DNA from 3 places in the Sphingobacterium sp. UBA1897 genome. Region 3 is predicted to be linked to each of the others. Evidence: riboswitches for the same ligand, from Rfam matches in the RefSeq annotation. Region 3 holds a riboswitch; each other region holds the start of a gene.

Evidence for each region. A riboswitch is a leader RNA that binds a small molecule or an ion and turns the genes downstream of it on or off. The one in region 3 is predicted to bind S-adenosylmethionine.
Region 1: it holds a riboswitch for S-adenosylmethionine, as region 3 does, so the genes downstream of both, B4N43_RS13945 (5-oxoprolinase) here and metF (methylenetetrahydrofolate reductase [NAD(P)H]) in region 3, are expected to answer to the same signal.
Region 2: it holds a riboswitch for S-adenosylmethionine, as region 3 does, so the genes downstream of both, B4N43_RS21930 (O-acetylhomoserine aminocarboxypropyltransferase/cysteine synthase family protein) here and metF (methylenetetrahydrofolate reductase [NAD(P)H]) in region 3, are expected to answer to the same signal.

The regions. Positions count from the first base shown of each region.
Region 1 covers NZ_DDGR01000023.1:144,802-151,037, forward strand. Annotated here, with positions in the region: gene B4N43_RS13940 (RagB/SusD family nutrient uptake outer membrane protein) at 1-1,492, shown strand, start outside; gene B4N43_RS13945 (5-oxoprolinase) at 1,592-1,855, opposite strand; SAM-I-IV-variant riboswitch at 1,923-2,016, opposite strand; gene B4N43_RS13950 (DUF3050 domain-containing protein) at 2,227-2,997, shown strand; gene B4N43_RS13955 (TolC family protein) at 3,262-4,539, shown strand; gene B4N43_RS13960 (HlyD family secretion protein) at 4,539-5,600, shown strand; gene B4N43_RS13965 (hypothetical protein) at 5,600-6,236, shown strand, end outside.
Region 2 covers NZ_DDGR01000031.1:280,761-286,996, reverse strand. Annotated here, with positions in the region: gene B4N43_RS21940 (TonB-dependent receptor) at 1-1,090, opposite strand, end outside; gene B4N43_RS21935 (FUSC family protein) at 1,434-3,461, shown strand; SAM riboswitch class I at 3,643-3,755, shown strand; gene B4N43_RS21930 (O-acetylhomoserine aminocarboxypropyltransferase/cysteine synthase family protein) at 4,011-5,321, shown strand; gene B4N43_RS21925 (homoserine O-acetyltransferase family protein) at 5,354-6,236, shown strand, end outside.
Region 3 covers NZ_DDGR01000018.1:365,808-372,043, forward strand. Annotated here, with positions in the region: gene B4N43_RS09820 (UvrD-helicase domain-containing protein) at 1-1,417, opposite strand, end outside; gene B4N43_RS09825 (30S ribosomal protein S16) at 1,778-2,299, shown strand; gene rimM (ribosome maturation factor RimM) at 2,419-2,943, shown strand; gene B4N43_RS09835 (hypothetical protein) at 3,047-3,898, shown strand; SAM riboswitch class I at 4,117-4,219, shown strand; gene metF (methylenetetrahydrofolate reductase [NAD(P)H]) at 4,290-5,246, shown strand; gene B4N43_RS09845 (DUF2723 domain-containing protein) at 5,497-6,236, shown strand, end outside.

The sequences.
Region 1 (6,236 bases), on a different contig from region 3:
GATGCTATCCGGACTATTTTTGGGTTCCTGTAACAGTGCCTTGGACCTCAATCCTTTGGATCAGATTGCTTCGGACAACTATTTTAGCAAAAAATCGGATTTTGATAATGCCTTGGCCGGTGTATACGCGTCATTGCAGAGTGAGACGTTCTCCTATGGGATGCCTTTCCGGGACTGTCTGACCGACAATGGCTACAATCAGTTCAACTCAGGTAGCGTCAATGAAATCGTAGGTGGGAATTTAAATCCGACCACAGGGGGGTATGAAACCGGAATTTATAACGACGCTTATGTGGGAATAGGACGTGCCAATCGCCTGATCGAGAAGCTTCAGGGCTATAACGGCTCCGATATGAACGATTGGGAGAAGAAAAATATGGAGGCCGAAGCCCGCTTTATCCGTGCTTTTGTTTATTTCCAATTGTACAGTATTTATGGTGAGGTGCCGCTTGTGCTGACTTCCCTTAGTCTGGAGAATCAACGTCAGCCAAAGGAAAGTGCGGAGAATATCCTAAAACAGATTCGGGCTGATCTGGATTTTGGGATCGCTAACTTAGCGGCTAAACCTTATTTCAATAATGGGGGGCATGCGACCGCAAGTTCAGCAAAAGCCTTGAAAGCACGGGTTTTACTGTTTGCGGCTTATGGTGACAAAGGGGTGCCCGATTTAGCAATCTTGAAAGAGGTAAAAGACTTATGCACCGATGTCATGAAAGAGTATACCCTGAGTACGGCTTTTGAAAATGTCTTTCGCGATGCAACACAGAAGAACAATACCGAGATTATCTTTTCGGTCAATTTTCTGGCACCGAATAATACAGCCCCCTGGGACATGTACCTAGGCGATTGGATCGCTGCTTCACCTTTACAAAACCTGGTGGATACCTATGAATGCAAAGATGGTTTGCCTTATGGTGAATCACCCTTAACTGACCGAGCCAATCCCTTCAAAGATAGGGATCCGCGCTTGAGCAAAACAATTTTCGTGGATCATCCTGACTTTGGCGGCGGTAAGATCCATACACCGTCCAATCCGCGGCCTACAGGTTATGGGGTATTGAAATTTTTGGATCCGGCCAACTTACCTTTTGGCTTTTCAACATTGAGCCAACAGGATGCGGTTGTACTGCGGTTTGGGGAGGTGTTATTGATGTATGCTGAAGCACAAAATGAAATCGCCGGACCAGACCCATCGGTTTACGATGCCATGAATACCTTGAGAAGCCGCGTTCAGATGCCCGGGTTTCCTGCCGGTTATACCAAGGAAAAAATGCGCGACCGTATCCGCCACGAAAGAAGGGTTGAACTCGCTTTCGAAGGACTACGGCATTACGACTTGATTCGTTGGCATATCGCAGGCGAAGTACTCAATGCGGTCAAAGACAGTAAAGTGCCTTATCATTTTGAGGACAAATTTTACCGCTGGCCATTACCACAAACAGAAATTGAGAAAAGCGCAGGTGTGTTAATTCAGAATCCAAACTATAAATAATAAGATTATTGCCTTCTTTTAAATCGGCAATTTCCTAAACCAACCACAGCAGCGCGCACGAAGTCCTTTCGATGCGCGCTTTTTTTTTGCCGATAACGATTACTGTAAAGGAATCAGGACATTCTGTTCCAAGCGTACAGGGACATGCTTCACCGAGGTAAAACCGTCTTCCTTGGAAATGATGTTGGAAAGATCCAATCCTCTTTTGGAGAACGTACTGATCAAAGCTGTTCTAAAGGTTGCCTTGGCTGAACCCCAGCCTTGTCCCAAAATGGTGTCATTGTTGAGCTGTATCAGTTCATCTGTTGAGTAATAACTGAATTTTTCCAGTAAGTGTTGGTAAAGATTTGTTGTAGTAGCCATACAATTTAAAAATTTAAAGGATTAAACCATAAACTGTATCCAGATCTTGTTGGGGAAAATAATCGTTCAGCGACGTTTATTTTGGTCGAAACCCGTATTAATTTACCACCGCGGTGCCTGCACTCGGTTGGTATTGCATCATGCAATTCTGAATACTCTACAAATATAGTAGATTATTTTTTATAATAAAAAATATTTTTGTTTTTAAGGGTAAATGGGCGTTAGCAACAGGAATACGGAGGTCAAAAGCGAGGCGCGTGGTTGGCTGTGATTTGGTTATGAAGCGGATAGCTGGGCGAAAAATTTATCATGTTACTGTAATCTCATCGAAAATACTTTTAAAAATAGAGATAAGACAATACTTTTGCGCCATGAATAGAATTGCGGAAATTAACGAATACATTGCTGCCGAACGCGAGGTATTATTGCAACACCCTTTATATCGTAAGATCAAAACGATCAAGAATCTACGTTCTTTTACAGAAGGGCATGTGTACGCTGTATGGGATTTTATGTCTTTACTAAAAGCTTTACAGATTAAATTGACCTGTACGACTTTACCTTGGTTTGCGAGTGAGCATCCATCAACACGCTATCTAATCAACGAAATTGTATTGGCTGAGGAGTCGGATGAATACATTGATGGCCGCCGTTTGAGCCATTTTGAGATGTATCTGGACGCCATGGATGCCATGGGTGCCGACCTTCATCTGGTCAACAAATTTATTGCTCAAGCCAAAAAATCGAGCAACATATTCGATGTCATTGCAACGACCACATTGGACAAGCGGATCAAAGACTTTTTGAATTTTACATTCGAAGTGATTGCTGAGGGCGAGGTGCATAAAATTGCTGCAGCATTTACATTTGGACGCGAAGATCTTATCCCGGGAATGTTTACCTCTATTTTGGAAGAAATTAAAACAAACTTTCCTACAGCCAATCTGGATAGCTTTATTTATTATTTTCAACGCCATATTGATCTTGACGGCGACGAGCATGGACCGTTGGCGATGCAGATGATCACAGATCTTGCCAAGGACGATGAGGTTAAATGGACGGAAATGAAAGAGATCAGTAAAATTGCGCTACAAAAAAGAATCCAGTTGTGGAATGCAATAGAAGATTCCTTATACGGATAATCTATTATTATACCGTCGAGAAAGGCCTTTCAAATCATGATTTGAAAGGCCTTTTTTATGTGCTGTAAAAAAGGATATTGTAAGGACTTCTTGGCAGATATTGGTCTTTTTGTTTGAATTGATGAAAAAATGTCTTTTTTCCATAACATATTGGCGTTTGTGAAGAAATCCAAGTTCCAATAAGTGTCTAAGTTTGCAACGCAAAAAAATTACATAGCACACGTGAACTTTTTTCCTCCCTATTGGGCAAAAGGCATACTAACCATGGGATTGTTAGTATGCGCTATTTCGGACACCTTCGCCCTCGATTCTTTGCGTATGTCGCTGAAAGACATGATCGACAAAGCACTACAAAACAGTAAATACATCGAGCAGTCCTATTTGCAGCTCAAAGAAACTGAGGTGGCAGTACAGCAGCAACGCATGGAGTTGCTCCCTAAGATTTCCGCCAGAGCTTCTGCTAGTTATGCAAGTAATATGCCTGTATATGACCAGGGGCTTTTAAATAAACCTTCCCAGCATGATATTCTTCATTACTTGTACGATAGCGGCCTGGATTTTTATCTGAACCTCTACAATGGGCATCGGGACCTAATGAAAATAGAGTCCAAAAAACTGGAAAATGAGCTGGCTAGAATCGATTGGAAGAATGCCGCAGCACAGACGAAATTGGAGGTTTGCAATCTTTTTTTGGATTTGGAACTGTCGTATAGTAACCGATCTTTAATCGAGCAGGATATTGCTGATCAACGGGTACAGCTCAAGGAGATTGAGCATCTGTATAAGGCGGGCGTGGTATTACACAGTGACGTCTTGCGTATTTCGTTGGAACTTTCGAAGCGGGAACTGTTGCTCGTGCAGATCGGTCATGATATTCAGGCTGCAAATCAGAAGCTGCAGCTAATTGGCGGTATTACAGCAGAGATTATCCCCTTGACCGAACCTTTTAAAGTGGAAAGCCCCAGCTATGAAGCGCTTGTTGCCGAAGCGCGAAGCCATGCTTTTTCCCTTCTAAAATCCGAACAGGAAGTTGTTTTGAAGAAATTGTCGGTCAAACAGGCGCGATCAAATTATCTTCCTGAGTTGGGTTTGACCAGCACATTTACCTTTGCCAATCCACAGGTCTTCTTGTATCCCTATAATCCCAGCTGGTATAATCTGAGTATCACAGGGCTCAAATTAAGCATACCGATCTCGGCTATCTATCTCAATAAAAACGTGGTGCGCGGAGCACAGATCGCATTGGATCGACAAGAGGTAAAACACCATCATGAAGAGGAGATTCTGGAAAATCAGCTGTTACAGGCCCTGTTGGATTATCAATTGGCTATTAAGCAGCAGGACGTCTGTCAAAACAATAAGGCGTTGGCGCAGGAAAATGCACGAATTATAAAAAACAGGTATTTTAAATCATCGGCTTTGATTACGGATCTATTGGATGCTGATATGCAATACCTAAAAACACTTTTTGATCTTGAAACCGCACATATTGCGATACAGAAACATTATTATTTTATCGAATTTTTGAAGGGTACTATCTAATGAAACCTAAATCACGAAGAACAGTTGTGGAGGCACAACTCACTCGAATCACCAACTGGTTGGCCGGAATTGTCTTGTTGGCCTTGTTGTTATGGGGCGCTCAAGCATTATGGATGCGACTGCGGTATACCTACACAAATGATGCACAGGTAACACAGTATATCAATCCCATTGTTTCTCGGGTAGGAGGATATGTGGTTTCTGTGCATTATCACGATCATCAATTGGTTAAACGGGGTGATACCTTGTTGCTTATAGATAATAAGGAATATAAATATGAGGCTGATCAGGTAGCTGCATCCGTCAATAAGGAAGCTGCAGAGATCAATGTTCTTCATAGTCAAAAGGAAATTCTCCAGGCGGAACATGAATCTTTACGGACCTCAATTGCTGCCGGGGAGGCTCGGGTAACCAAGCAACAGTTGGAATATGATCGCTATAATTATTTGTTTCAGGAAAAGTCTGCAACGGCACAGCAACTGGAGGATGTAAAAGCAACGTTGGATGTGTATAAGAGTGAGCTGGCTTCGTTAAAGCATAAATTACAGGCTTCACAGGAGCGTGTGCATGATGTGGATATGAAAAAAGGTGTGGTCGATGCCGAACGTGTTCGTTTGACGGCTGCTGTCGGCCGTAAAAGGCTTGATGTTGGGTATACCGTTATTCGTGCACCTTACGATGGGCAGATTGGCAAACGCACGATTGAAAAAGGTCAAATGATAAGTGCTGGCGAAGTTTTAGGCTTTATCGTCAATAGAGAAACCCCAACCTGGGTAACGGCTAATTTTAAGGAAACACAACTGCGTTATTTGCATCTTGGCAATAGGGTTGAGGTGGTGGCTGATGCGTATCCGGATCAAAAATTTTATGGAAAAATTATTTCCATCTCCCCGGCTACAGGATCTGCATTCTCCCTTTTGCCACCAGATAATGCAACGGGCAACTTTGTGAAGATTGTACAACGCGTACCTGTGCGCATTGAGCTGGATAGGCAAAAGGGAGCGCAACAGCTTCTTTCGGGAATGAATGTGAATGTGTCGGTATCAAAAAAGCAGAACTAGTGAAAGGAATTTTTAAAGAATGGGTACCGGAGTGGTTGATCAAGCTTATCCTGTTTAGCAGCTTGATGCCGAGTATGGTCTTATTTTTCCTGCCAGGTGCAAATACAAATGTCACCGCTGGATTTTACGGTGCCCAACCCAGTGATGTTCAGTTCCTGATCATTTTGTTTTATGCTGGTTTTGTTGGATTCTACGTTTTAGAACGACGCTTTTTTTTATACTTTCCCATCAAGCAGTACTACATTATTTTTAATCTTCTGCAGCTATTGAATTGCTTTTTGATGTACAGCATCACCGATATCAGCTGGGTATATGGCCTGCGCTTTTTCCAAGGGATGTTGTTTGCTTCTGCCGTAAACTTATCGATCTCCATGATATTCTCACGGTTGAAAAGCGATCGGGCTAAGGAAGTAAGTTATGCTGTCTTTTTTGGTATGTTACTCTGCAGCTCCCCATTTAATACTTTCGTCACGGCTGAATTTATCGATTCATTCAATTTTGATCAGCTCTATCTATACGCTGCCTTATCATTTGTACCGGGTTTATTGCTCATTATGCTGTCGATGCGCTCTATACGGCATATACGCCCTTACCCTTTGTTTTCATTAGACTGGGCAAGCTGTATTTTCTATAGTC
Region 2 (6,236 bases), on a different contig from region 3:
CAATCGAATCAAGCTTTCCTTTTTGAGAGGCGATCAGATTGCTTCCCTCGCGTGTTGAATGGCCATTACTTACGTTACCGTTAACCACAAATCCAATGACCTCCTCTTTCCCCAGGTTAAAATCTGCCGCAAATTTGAAATTATGGCCTCGATAACGGAATTTCGAATAAGAATCCGAATTAAAAAAAGTCGTCCCGGTTTTGGTATCTACAGCCCTATCGATATCTAAATCATTAAATCCTAAGGCATTTGCGTAGTTATAGGAAGAAAATAAGTTCACCCAATTGTTACGATGGTTTATTAAAAAGCCACCATCCGCCTTTGTATATTTACCCTGCCCTAAATTGAGGTTTAAACTAACATTACTTCCAAATTGCGTATTCTTCTTTGTCTTAATATTAATAATTCCTGCATTCCCTGCGGCATCGTATTTTGCGGGTGGATTGGTCAGTACTTCGATCGACGCTATTGCATTGGAAGCCGTATTTTCCAATAATCGCGATACTTCATCAGCAGAAAGATAAGTAGGCTTACCATCAATCATGATAATCACATTACTTTTTCCACGTAGATTGATCTTTTTGTTGTCTAAAGTTACTCCTGGAACCTTCTGCAGGAGCTCCAATGCATTATTCCCTGTTGCCAAAATACTGTTTTCGACATTGAGGACAACTTTATCGAGATGACTTTCAATCAATGGCTTCTTACCGATCACCTGCGCCTCACTCAACACTTTACTTTCCACTTGTAAACGAATCGTATCCAGCACCTTGAGATCTCCCGTACTTACGACCATTTCAGCAGAACGATAAACAGCATACCCTACCGTGGACACCTGTAGGCTATACTTGCCCTCGGGAATCGCAGATAACACAATTTCTCCATTTTCGTTGGATAAAGTTCCTTTTAACAAGATATCATTGGGCTTCCGAAATAGTGAAATATTTGCAGCCACAATAGGCTGGTTGTCTTGTCCAACAACGACTGTACGTAATCTTCCGCCGTCAGACTGTGCTGAAACGGGTCCGGCAATAGAAAACAGGAATAAAATAAGAGAAAATAAGAGCAATTTAATTTTTTGTGGTTTCATAATGTAATTTCTTTAGGCTATCGATTAGATAGTCAACTTCATAATAATGACAACAAACCTCGTGTATTCATTACACGTTGACTAGTAGAAATAGATAGATCGTCCGATTCACTCGGTAGACAACCAAATAACATCGGTAAACCATATCCCTCACTGATCGATGCTAAAGCCGATACAATCATCCCAGCTAATCTTGAATCTCCAAAAAGCACAGCGCAAGAAAAGCACATCGAATCAAAATAAAAATTCAAAAAATAAACAAAAATCAAAACAAATAAATTGTATACAAAAAATATTAAGCATAATATTTGTATTTTTACACAGAAAATTAGTAAACTGATTAATGAGCACTGTATCATTGAAGAAAAGATTCTACCGTATTTATATCCTTATGATACGATTTATGCATGGCGAGCATTCTGGAGACGCATTACGTAATGTTTCCATCAGCATCTTGCCAAGTTTAGCGATCTACTTATTGGGAGCGCAAGCGAGCACGGCAATTGGAATCGGTGTCGGATCGTTATTAACAACACTCACAGATCCTCCTGGAAACAGAAAGGATAAACTTTCTTCTGCTCTCGTATGTATTCCCACCTTTTTCGTTGCATCATTGTTTACAGCGATTGTATTTCCGTATCATTGGCCCTTGGTTATATTGCTAGCGGCGGCCGGTTTTATATGTACGTTATACGGTATTTTTGGAGCTCGTTATGCTGCAATTGGAAACATGACATTGATTCTCATGAGTTTTGTGATCGGAATGGCCCCGCAACACCCCCTTGCAGTTAGTTTACAGATTACAACAGGATCCATTATATATTACTTTTTTAGCCTTTTACAGGCCTATATACAACCTTATCGCTCGCTAAAACATGCGATGGCCAATGGTTTTCATGGATTATCCCAATTTCTATTGATACGATCCCAGTCTTACGATCCCGATATTCCTTTGAATATAACGTACAGTCGCGTAGGCAAAATTCATGGCCAGATCAGCGAACAGCAGGAAAAAATCAGGTCGCTTCTTTTTCGAGAAAAAAAAATCATAAGCCAACAGTGGCATAAAAGCAATTATTGGCTCAGTCAAGTTTATGGGTTAATTGACCTCCATGAGTTAATTATTGCACTTGATCACGATTATGATGCGATTCGCAAAAACCTTGCAGACACGGGCAGCCTCCCTTTAATCCGTCAAACAATCAAATTATTAGCTTTAGAAATTGATAGCTTTTCACAACCTAACAAGAGGTTTCGGTATGCACATCAATTATATCACAATAACTTTAAAATTAATGCCCTCTTACAGGATTTAAAAGAAATTCAAGAAGAGCAGGCCGGTCAAGCAAAAAGTATATTATGTTCGATCATAAGCAACATCGAAGCAATTATTGAAGTGCTCAACCGAATTCAGGTGGCTTTTTATCAAAATCAGGAAATCCAGGATAAGATTGACAGCAGTGAGTACCAACAATTTATCAATCGACCTTTGCGCAATCTTGCTGATCTAAAAAGTAAACTCCATCTGAATAACCCGCTTTTTCGATTTGCCGTTCGGATGGCTCTTCTTTTTGGAACAGGCGCATTGATCGGTATTTTATTTTTAGATTTTAAATATACCTATTGGATCTTACTGACGATCGCTATTGTTGCCAGACCAGCATTTTCAATGACAAAAAAGCGTAATATAGAGCGTATTGTAGGCACATTCTCGGGTATAATCGTTGGCATATTCTGCTTAATTGCTATTCATTTTCTCCCGGCTCTTCTTACCATAGCTGCATTAGGTCTTTTCGGATTCTTTTTATTCAATCGATCTAATTATATGGTCAGTGTCATCTTTATTACCTTGGGAATTGTAATTGCGCTCAATTTGTTTGAAGGCAATATCAATCTCATTTTAGGCAGCCGAATACTTTTCACACTCATTGGAGCATTCTTGGCTATAGCAGGTTATTTCTTGATCCCCGTACGCCAGAGCACAGGCATGGTTCAGCTGGCAAAAGAAGTATCCCTTTACAACGAACATTATTTCCAGATCATCAATAACCGTCTGTCGGACGAGAGACAAAGTTCGTTTGATATACGACTGGCTAGAAAAAAAGCGCAGACTGCCATGGCCCTGTTTTCAGACGCTATCAATCAAATGAAAAAAGAACCCGAACACAAATGGATGGATTGGTCACATATACACCATTTTCAGGCACTCTCTTATCAGGTCAACTCCCATTTGGTGGGTCTTTCGCTATCGTTAAACAAAAAGACGAATCACCACCTGACGTATGATATCCATAGTAGAATTGATGCACTTAAACCTCTTTTAACAGATTTAAATCAAATTGCAGAACGGATCAACTTAAAGAAATCGTAATACCCGATTGGCAGTTACTTATCAAGTTTCATCGGACAATATGCGATCCGATCGGTATGTTATTCAAAATTCCTTTAACTAAAAAACAGCTTTTCTTTTGCTTTAATAAAAAAAGAGTTTATATTTGTATCGTCTTCGAAAGAAGATTTCTAATCAACACCTCCCTTAATCAGTAGGTCTTGATTTATAAAGAAGTGGCGAGAGACTGGCTCAATGACCCACTGGCAACCTTCAATTTGTTTGAAAAGGTGCCAATTCCTGTCCAAAACAATATCGTTTTGGAGCATATAAATAACATAAGACAATGATTATTAAACTACTGAAGTCCATTAAAAATTCAGGTTCAACACAAGTGAGCCGCACGATAAGCGAAAGTGTAAGCCATCATACAACTGTATTGATGCGAATGCGTATGCATATGCACTTCCACGCTTGTTAAGAATCATTTCCTTTTTCTTGGATAAAGATTTAACAGACCCTTCAAGGAGGTGTGTATGCTTCTCTTTTTACTTAGCAATTTCTTTTTGAACCCTTAAAATCTGATATATTATGTCTTCAAACAAAAATTTAAAATTCGAAACTCTTCAGGTTCACGCTGGCCAAGTCGCTGACCCTACTACGGGATCTAGAGCAGTTCCTATATATCAAACAACATCTTTTGTATTTGAAAATGCCGAACACGGCGCAAACTTATTTGCATTAAAGCAGTTCGGCAATATTTATACACGGATTATGAATCCTACCACGGATGTTTTCGAACAACGTATTGCGGCACTGGAAGGTGGAGTCGCGGCTGTTGCTGTCGCATCTGGCCAGGCGGCACAGTTTATTGCATTAAATAATATCTTGGAAAGTGGTGACAATTTTGTTGCCGGATCCAACTTATACGGCGGTACATTCAACCAGTTTAAAGTTTCTTTTAAACGTCTGGGCATCGAAGCTCGATTTGCAACGGACGCCGAGGCAGATAAAATTGAAGCCCTCATTGATGATAAAACAAAGGCCATCTATGTTGAAACAATTGGAAACCCAAGTTTCAATATTCCAGACTTTGAGAAAATTGCTGCAGTAGCAAAAAAATATGACTTACCGTTAATCGTCGATAATACTTTTGGAGCTGGGGGATATTTATTTAAACCTTTGGAGTATGGTGCGAATGTGGTGGTTGAATCGGCTACTAAATGGATCGGTGGACATGGTACAAGCATTGGTGGTGTCATCGTCGACGGCGGAAACTACAATTGGGGCAATGGAAAATACCCTCAATTTTCCGAACCATCTGAAGGCTATCATGGCTTAGTTTTTTCCGAAGTTTTCGGTGAAGGCGGACCGTTTGGAAATATTCAATTTGCCATTCGGGCACGTGTGGAAGGGCTTCGGGATTTCGGACCAGCACTCTCCCCTTTCAATTCATTCTTATTACTACAAGGACTTGAAACCCTGTCTTTGCGGGTGCAACGCCATGTAGACAACACTTTAGAGATAGCTAAATGGCTTGAGGCGCATCCACAGGTAGAAAAAGTAAACTATCCGGGCTTAAAAAGCTCTCCGAGCTTCGCTAACGCACAAAAATACCTTAAAAATGGCTATGGTGCAGTGCTTTCTTTCCAGCTCAAAGGTGACGCAGCACAAAAGGCCAATAGCTTTATCGACAGCTTAGAATTGATCAGTCACCTGGCCAACGTCGGTGATACGAAGTCATTGATTATCCATCCAGCAGCGACTACTCACCAACAATTGAGTGATGAAGATCAAGCCAATGCTGGAGTGTTCAAAGGTTTATTACGTCTTTCTGTAGGAATAGAACATATTGATGACATCAAAGCTGATTTACAACAAGCTTTTGATAAAATTAAATAATCAGATTTTTTCGGCTTAAACTTAAACGTAAAATGAGTAAGCATATTTATCTGCACCCGGAGCCTTTTGTATTTGAAAATGGAAGAGAGCTTACTGATTTACAAATCAGTTATGAAACATTTGGCAAACCCAACGCTGATCGCAGTAATGTGATCTGGGTTTGCCATGCACTAACGGCCAATGCAGATGTACTGGATTGGTGGTCAGGTCTTTTTGGAACAGGTGAATTATTTGATTCAAACGATTATTATATTATCTGCGCCAATGTCATAGGATCAGCATATAATAGCAGTAATCCGCTATCTGTAAACCCAGCTACTGGACAGCCTTACTACCTATCTTTTCCTGAATTTACAGTAAGAGATTTGATCAACGCACATCAATTTCTTGCAGACCACCTGGATATCAAACAAATAGAGATCCTTATTGGGGGCTCATTGGGCGGTCAACAAGCATTGGAATGGGCCGTATCACACAGTATAGCCATCAACCATCTAATCGTCGTTGGAACAAATGCCGTCCATTCACCATGGGGTATTGCATTCAATGAAAGTCAACGTCTTGCCATTACTACTGATCGAACCTTTTATGCGAATCATCCCGATGGCGGAGCTAAGGGTCTAAAAGTTGCACGCGCTATGGCACTGTTGTCTTACCGCAACTATACAACGTATGCCAACACACAAAAGGAGGATGATAACGAAAAACTCGATCATTATAAAGCATCCTCCTATCAAAACTATCAGGGTGAAAAATTGGTAAAACGCTATAATGCGTACAGCTATTACTTCCTAACCAAAGCAATGGACAGCCATAATTTAGGTCGTGGAAGAAAATCTATCGAATCCGCTTTAGCGAGCATCGACTGTCCAACTTTAGTGCTGAGCGTCAATACAGATTTGTTGTTTCCTCCAC
Region 3 (6,236 bases):
AGGTGGTTCTGCTATCCTCGTCTAAGTGAAAAGTATGACCAACCTGTTGTTCTACCTGTTGCAGGAGTATGCGCCAATCCCCATTTCGCCAGCGATAAATACTCTGTTTGACGTCCCCAACGATCAGGTGTTCGCTGATTGTGCCTTTGGCATCTGCCAATGCATTGATCAGTAGTGGACTATAATTTTTCCACTGAATACGCGAGGTATCCTGAAATTCGTCAAACAAAAAGTAGTTAAAACGATTGCCGATCTTCTCCCAGATAAATGTTGGATCGCTATTTTCATCAAGTCCGAGTTTGTTTAATAAAATCTGCGAGTCGGAAATTAATTGAGCACCATTATCCCGCCGCCATTGCGTCAGTAAGTCGCTCATTTCCTTGAGCAGGCGTAGGTAATAGAGATTACTTTGTACCGCTTGATAAGCAATGTAAGCCGATAGATTATCGTGTAGCTTTTGGAACGATGCCAGAATGGGGCTGAGTGCGGCGATAAGATCATGCCGTATATTTTTGTCACTATCTGTAAAAGCATCTTCATTGTCGATCAACTGGAGATACTTTTCCAGTACCTTGGCAATTTCGGAAGCGCTCAGCTTTTCCGTTTTTTTATTGGTTTTGCTAGCGGAGATTATTTTATTGCGCGATTTACCTTTAAGGTCACTTTCGGAGATATTAAAATTCCTGAATGTTTCACTAAAGGCTTCAATTGTCATGGAGAGCGCTTCCGTGAAGGAGTTTATCTTCTGTTCAACTTCCTGATTGAGGAGATTAAAAACCTCCTTTGGATTGGCAGAATTGATGTAGCCATCAAATTCCTGAAAATTTTCAGAGAAAATAAGACTTGCCAAACCCATTAGTTGTTGGCGGTAGTTCCAATTTTCATTTTTTGCTATTTTCTTTTCCGCATAAGCGATAATCCAATCCAGTAGGTCGGGTCGTTCATCCAGCAATTGATTAAGCATGACTGTCAGGTCATTTTTCACTTTATTGACATTCATTTCAATCTTATAAGCAGCATCAAGATTGAGTTCATACGTAAATGCACGAATGACTTTTTGGGAAAATCCATCAATTGTACTTATGGTAAAATGACTGTAGTCATGTAGGATACGTCGATACACCCGAAAAGCTTTCTCTTGTACCAGATGCGGATTCCAGTCTGGCTGCTGCTGGAGTAAAAGCTTTCTGAAATCTTCAATTTTAGGACTCCGATTGCCTGTTGCCAAGCCATGGAGTACCGAGAGGATACGTTCCTTCATCTCGGCGGTTGCTTTATTGGTGAATGTCACCGCCAAAATCTCCTTATAGCTATTCTCGTTGGAGAGTAGGAGTGTGAGATAGTGTAAAGTCAAGCTAAAGGTTTTTCCCGAACCGGCTGAAGCTTTTAGTATTTTTAATGGCGCAACAGATTTCATAGAATGAAGGTAGAAAGTAAAAAGTGAATTGGCAAAAATGTCGATGACTATTTCGAAGGCACTGTACCCAAACGGTTCATCCTGTTTACATTTGGTAAAGATGTCCTTTTGAAGGAAGGAGCTGTTTTTTGTCTTGATTTTTGAAAAGTTTGTTGTAGCTGCTAGTATGGAAGCAAGAAAAGATGAAGGCCTAAGGGGTAGGTATTACGGTTGAAAGAGCTTGTTGATAAGAGCTAACCCTGTCGTTTTCAGTGAAGTTTTATTAAATTATAATGATGATTAGAAAAAAATAACTATCTTTGCATCCCCTCTAGTATGAAGCTCGGGGGATATGTTGAATACATAAAATAAAATTAAAAAATGGCAACTAAAATCAGATTGCAAAGACACGGTAAAAAAGGACGTCCTTTTTACCACGTAGTCGTAGCGGATTCTCGCGCTCCACGTGACGGTAAATTCATCGAACGTATTGGTTCTTACAACCCAAACACAAATCCAGCAACTATCGTTTTGGATTTTGAAAAAGCTTTGGATTGGATGAATAAAGGTGCTCAACCAACTGACACTGCTCGCGCTATCCTTTCTTACAAAGGTGTTCTTTACAAAAAACACTTGCAAGGTGGTGTGAAAAAAGGTGCTTTTGATGAAGCTGCTGCTGAAGCTAAATTTACAGCTTGGACTGAAGCTAATGATGCAAGAATCTCTGGTAAAAAAGATGGTTTAGCACAAACTAAAGCTGAAGCTAAAAAAGCTGCTTTAGTGGCTGAAGCTAAGAAAAAAGAAGAAAAAGCTGCTGCTGTAGCTGCTAAAAATGCTCCTGTAGCGGAAGAAACTGCTGCTGAAGAGACTGAAGCTCCTGCATCAGAAGAAACTGAAGGTTAATTCTTTCATAAAGTATTCGAGAAAGCCGACTCAATCTTGAGCCGGCTTTTTTTGAAACAGCCAATAGGCTAATGGTTTGCCAAATCATGTCTCACAGCTAATCGCTAAATACGAAATATATGACTATTGATCAAAGCTTTTACATCGGTTACATCAGTAAAACAAGAGGTCTTAAAGGAGAAGTACAACTATTTTTTGAATTCGAGGAATACGAGAGTTTGAATATCGATGTTGTCTTTGTGGAAGTGAACAAAAAACTTGTTCCTTATTTTGTTGATACCATTAAATTTCAAAAAAATAGTACAGCGTATGTGACATTTGAGGATGTGGATCATATCGATAAGGCTCAAGTACTTGTACGTAAAAAGCTATATCTTTCCAATGATAAGATGCCCGAGCGCGATCCAGATGATTTTAGATATACTGATTTAATCGGTTTTTTAGTGATTGATGAAAACCATGGTGAATTGGGGCAAATAACAGATGTTCAGGAATTTCCACAGCAATTTGTCGCTTCGGTAAATATGGACGGTAAAGAACTGATGTTCCCATTGTCCGATGATTTAATCTTAGGAATCGATGGCGAAGAGGAGATCATTGAAGTTGAATTGCCAGAGGGCTTGGTGGATCTTTATAAAGAATAAGCATATCCCCAAGCTTATTCAAATAAATAGCGGTATACGAACTATTGCAGTAATTTCTTATCTTGGTCTGTATATTATTACTGGCCATAATTATTGATTTATTTTGAAACCGTTATTACTGCTGCTATTCCTATTCTCGTTGTCTTCTTGTGCTTTCTTTGGGAAGAAAAAGGACTTTCCTGAAGGCAATTACCAAATGATATTGGGCTATTCAAATGAGGAGTATCATAAAGTAAAAAGAGAATCACCCCAAAATGTGGAGGCAGATGTCTATGGTAATGACCCTACGATATACCGGTCCTTTCTCTCCCTCCATGATAAAGATAAATTTGTCATGGCGATCGATGATATCCTACTCTTCGGTAAGTATAGATTCGACGGCGATCGATTAGAATTGACCGATGAGAAAAAGGGTAGTCTCGCTTTGGATATTGTTAAGGTAAAAAACGATTTTGTTCAGCTGAGAGGTGATTTTTCACAGTTTAGCTCAGCACGTGTCCCCACAAGTGAAAAACTTTATATCAACTTTGCGTTAGATAAAACCCCTATCCGGGAGACCCCGAGCAAATTTGATAGCCAAGTGAATCTATGGCGAAATGCCCCTGTAAAATCAGAAAGTGAAATGGAGATAAAAGCCAGGGCATTGAATTTTGTAGATTATTCTATCGCTTATTTCCAGCACATATCAAGTTCAGGTACACATCACGATTATCGAATGGACGGTGTTGAATCACCCATTATTTATGCTGAGAATGGCATTGTGCTCAAGGCATGGGCAGATGTTCCCGATTCTTGGAAAGAGTTATTTTACAACGAAAAAAATGCATTAATCGCCTACAAATATTTATTTGATGGTTTTAAATATGGATCGAAAGAGGAGTACCATGTTACGGGACTCTTACTGATTACATTTTATCTCAAAAATCTACGGAATTCCCTAGCAACGAATCTTTAGCCGATCCTGTTGTGACGTAGTCAGTCTCTTCGTTGTCGATGATCCTCGATCGTTAATTTTATCTGTTTTTTTAAGTCTTTTACTTTTTGGGGAGCGTAAATTCCTATTATTGCCTGGGAATAAACCTGAAGCCGTATTTATTACAGTCTTTTTGTCGCTATTTTTGCCTTTTCGAAAAAATATTTTTGTCGTTTGATTTTTTAAAACGATATTAGCAACGCTTATAGAGAAAGGCCGAGGGACTAGACCCGTTGAAGCCTTAGCAACCTGTATTGTTCAAGGTGCTAAATTCTACCCTACTCCATGTGGGAAAGATAAGTTACATGTAGATAAACGATTCCTCGACGTGTGCGTTTCGATGTAAGCCAACCAAACTAAAAACAGTTTTTTAATGAAGATTATCGATCATATCCAGAATGCCAAAGGAAAAACATTGTTTTCTTTTGAGCTATTGCCACCGGCGAAAGGGCAGGGCATCCAAAGTATTTTTAAAACCATGGATGAACTGATGGAGTTTAAACCTCCGTTTATCGACGTAACCTACCATCGGGAAGATTATATCTATAAAGAGCATGCGAGTGGATTACTGGAACGCGTTTCCTATCGTAAACGTCCTGGAACAGTGGCGATATGTGCTGCAATCATGAATAAATATAAAGTAGATGCGGTGCCCCATTTGATATGTGGTGGTTTTACAAAAGAGGAAACTGAAAATGCATTGATCGATTTGAACTTTCTGGGGATAGATAACGTCTTGGTATTACGGGGCGATGCACGTAAGGGCGATGCCGATTTTATACCGACCGATGGTGGACATGCCTTTGCAACAGACCTACTGGAACAGGTAACTGATATGAATAAAGGAAAGTATCTGCATGAAGACATTATCACATCGGAAAAGACTGATTTTTGCATCGGTGTAGCGGGTTATCCCGAAAAGCATTTTGAATCGCCAAATTTCAATACTGATTTTAAATACCTGAAACAAAAAGTCGATATGGGAGCAGAGTTTATTGTGACTCAGATGTTCTTTAATGTTGAAAAATACAAGGAGTTTGTAACAAAATGTAGGGACAATGGAATCCATGTGCCTATTATTCCAGGATTGAAACCACTGACAACGAAAAAACAGTTGGTTACCCTACCAAGGATATTTCATTTAGATATTCCGGAGGAACTGAGCGATGCTGTTTCAGCATGTAAAACGAATGCCGACGTTAGACAAGTAGGTGAAGAGTGGTTGGTGCAACAATGTCAGGAGCTGATTAAATTTGGCGCTCCGGTATTACATTTCTATACGATGAGTAATCCTGGTCCAACAAAGAAGATTGTTGAAAAACTAGCCTAACTCATAAAAATAATACGAAAAGGGAGCGCATAAGCTCTCTTTTTTTTTGGGGTAGTATTCGTTGTGAAAGCTTATAATAAGTTCAGAATTTCGATCGTGTGGTTTTAGGTCGATCTCTATATTCAGGGTTTAATAGCCTGTTTATAGTCAGATACTTGTGTTAAATAGTGTTAATTAACTTATTGGAGTCAGGATAACTTTTTAACTTAAAGTGCTAAAAAGGATTTTAACAATAGACCAAATTGACCTTATGACGTACACTAGATTAAATTCTCTACTCGGCTTTGCTTGCGGACTAATTGCTACATGTGTATATATCGCCACCGTTGAAAAGACGGTAAGCTGGTGGGATTGTGGTGAATTTATTGCCTGTGCCTACAAGCTGGAAGTGGCACACCAACCGGGAGCACCATTATTTCTTCTTATTCAGAATATATTTTCCAACCTGGCTTTGGGTAATGCAGGTAAAATCGCCTATTGGATGAATATTGGATCCGCAATCTGCAGTGGGCTTACTGTTACATTTTTATTCTGGACAATAACAGCAATTGCCAAAAAGATACTCAACAGGCAAGAGAAAGTTCAATTATCGAATTATTTCCAAATTTTTGCTGCGGGCTTAGTTGGTGCAATGGCTTTCTGCTTCAGTGATTCATTTTGGTATTCGGCTGTTGAATCCGAGGTATATGCGATGTCTTCATTGTGTACTGCGATTGTTTTTTGGGCAATTTTAAAGTGGGAAGTCCGTGCAGATGAGGAAGGTAGCGATCGTTGGCTGGTTTTTATTGCTTTTGTTATGGGCCTTTCGATCGGAGTGCACCTATTAAATCTGTTGGCAATTCCGGCTATAGCGATGGTTGTCTATTTCAGAAGAGCAGGACAGGTTAATGCGAAAGGTACAATAAAAGCTTTCTTGGTAGGAGTGCTGATCTTGGGGGCTGTTTTGTGGGGAATTATTCAATGGTTGGTCGTTCTCGCAGCTAAGGTAGA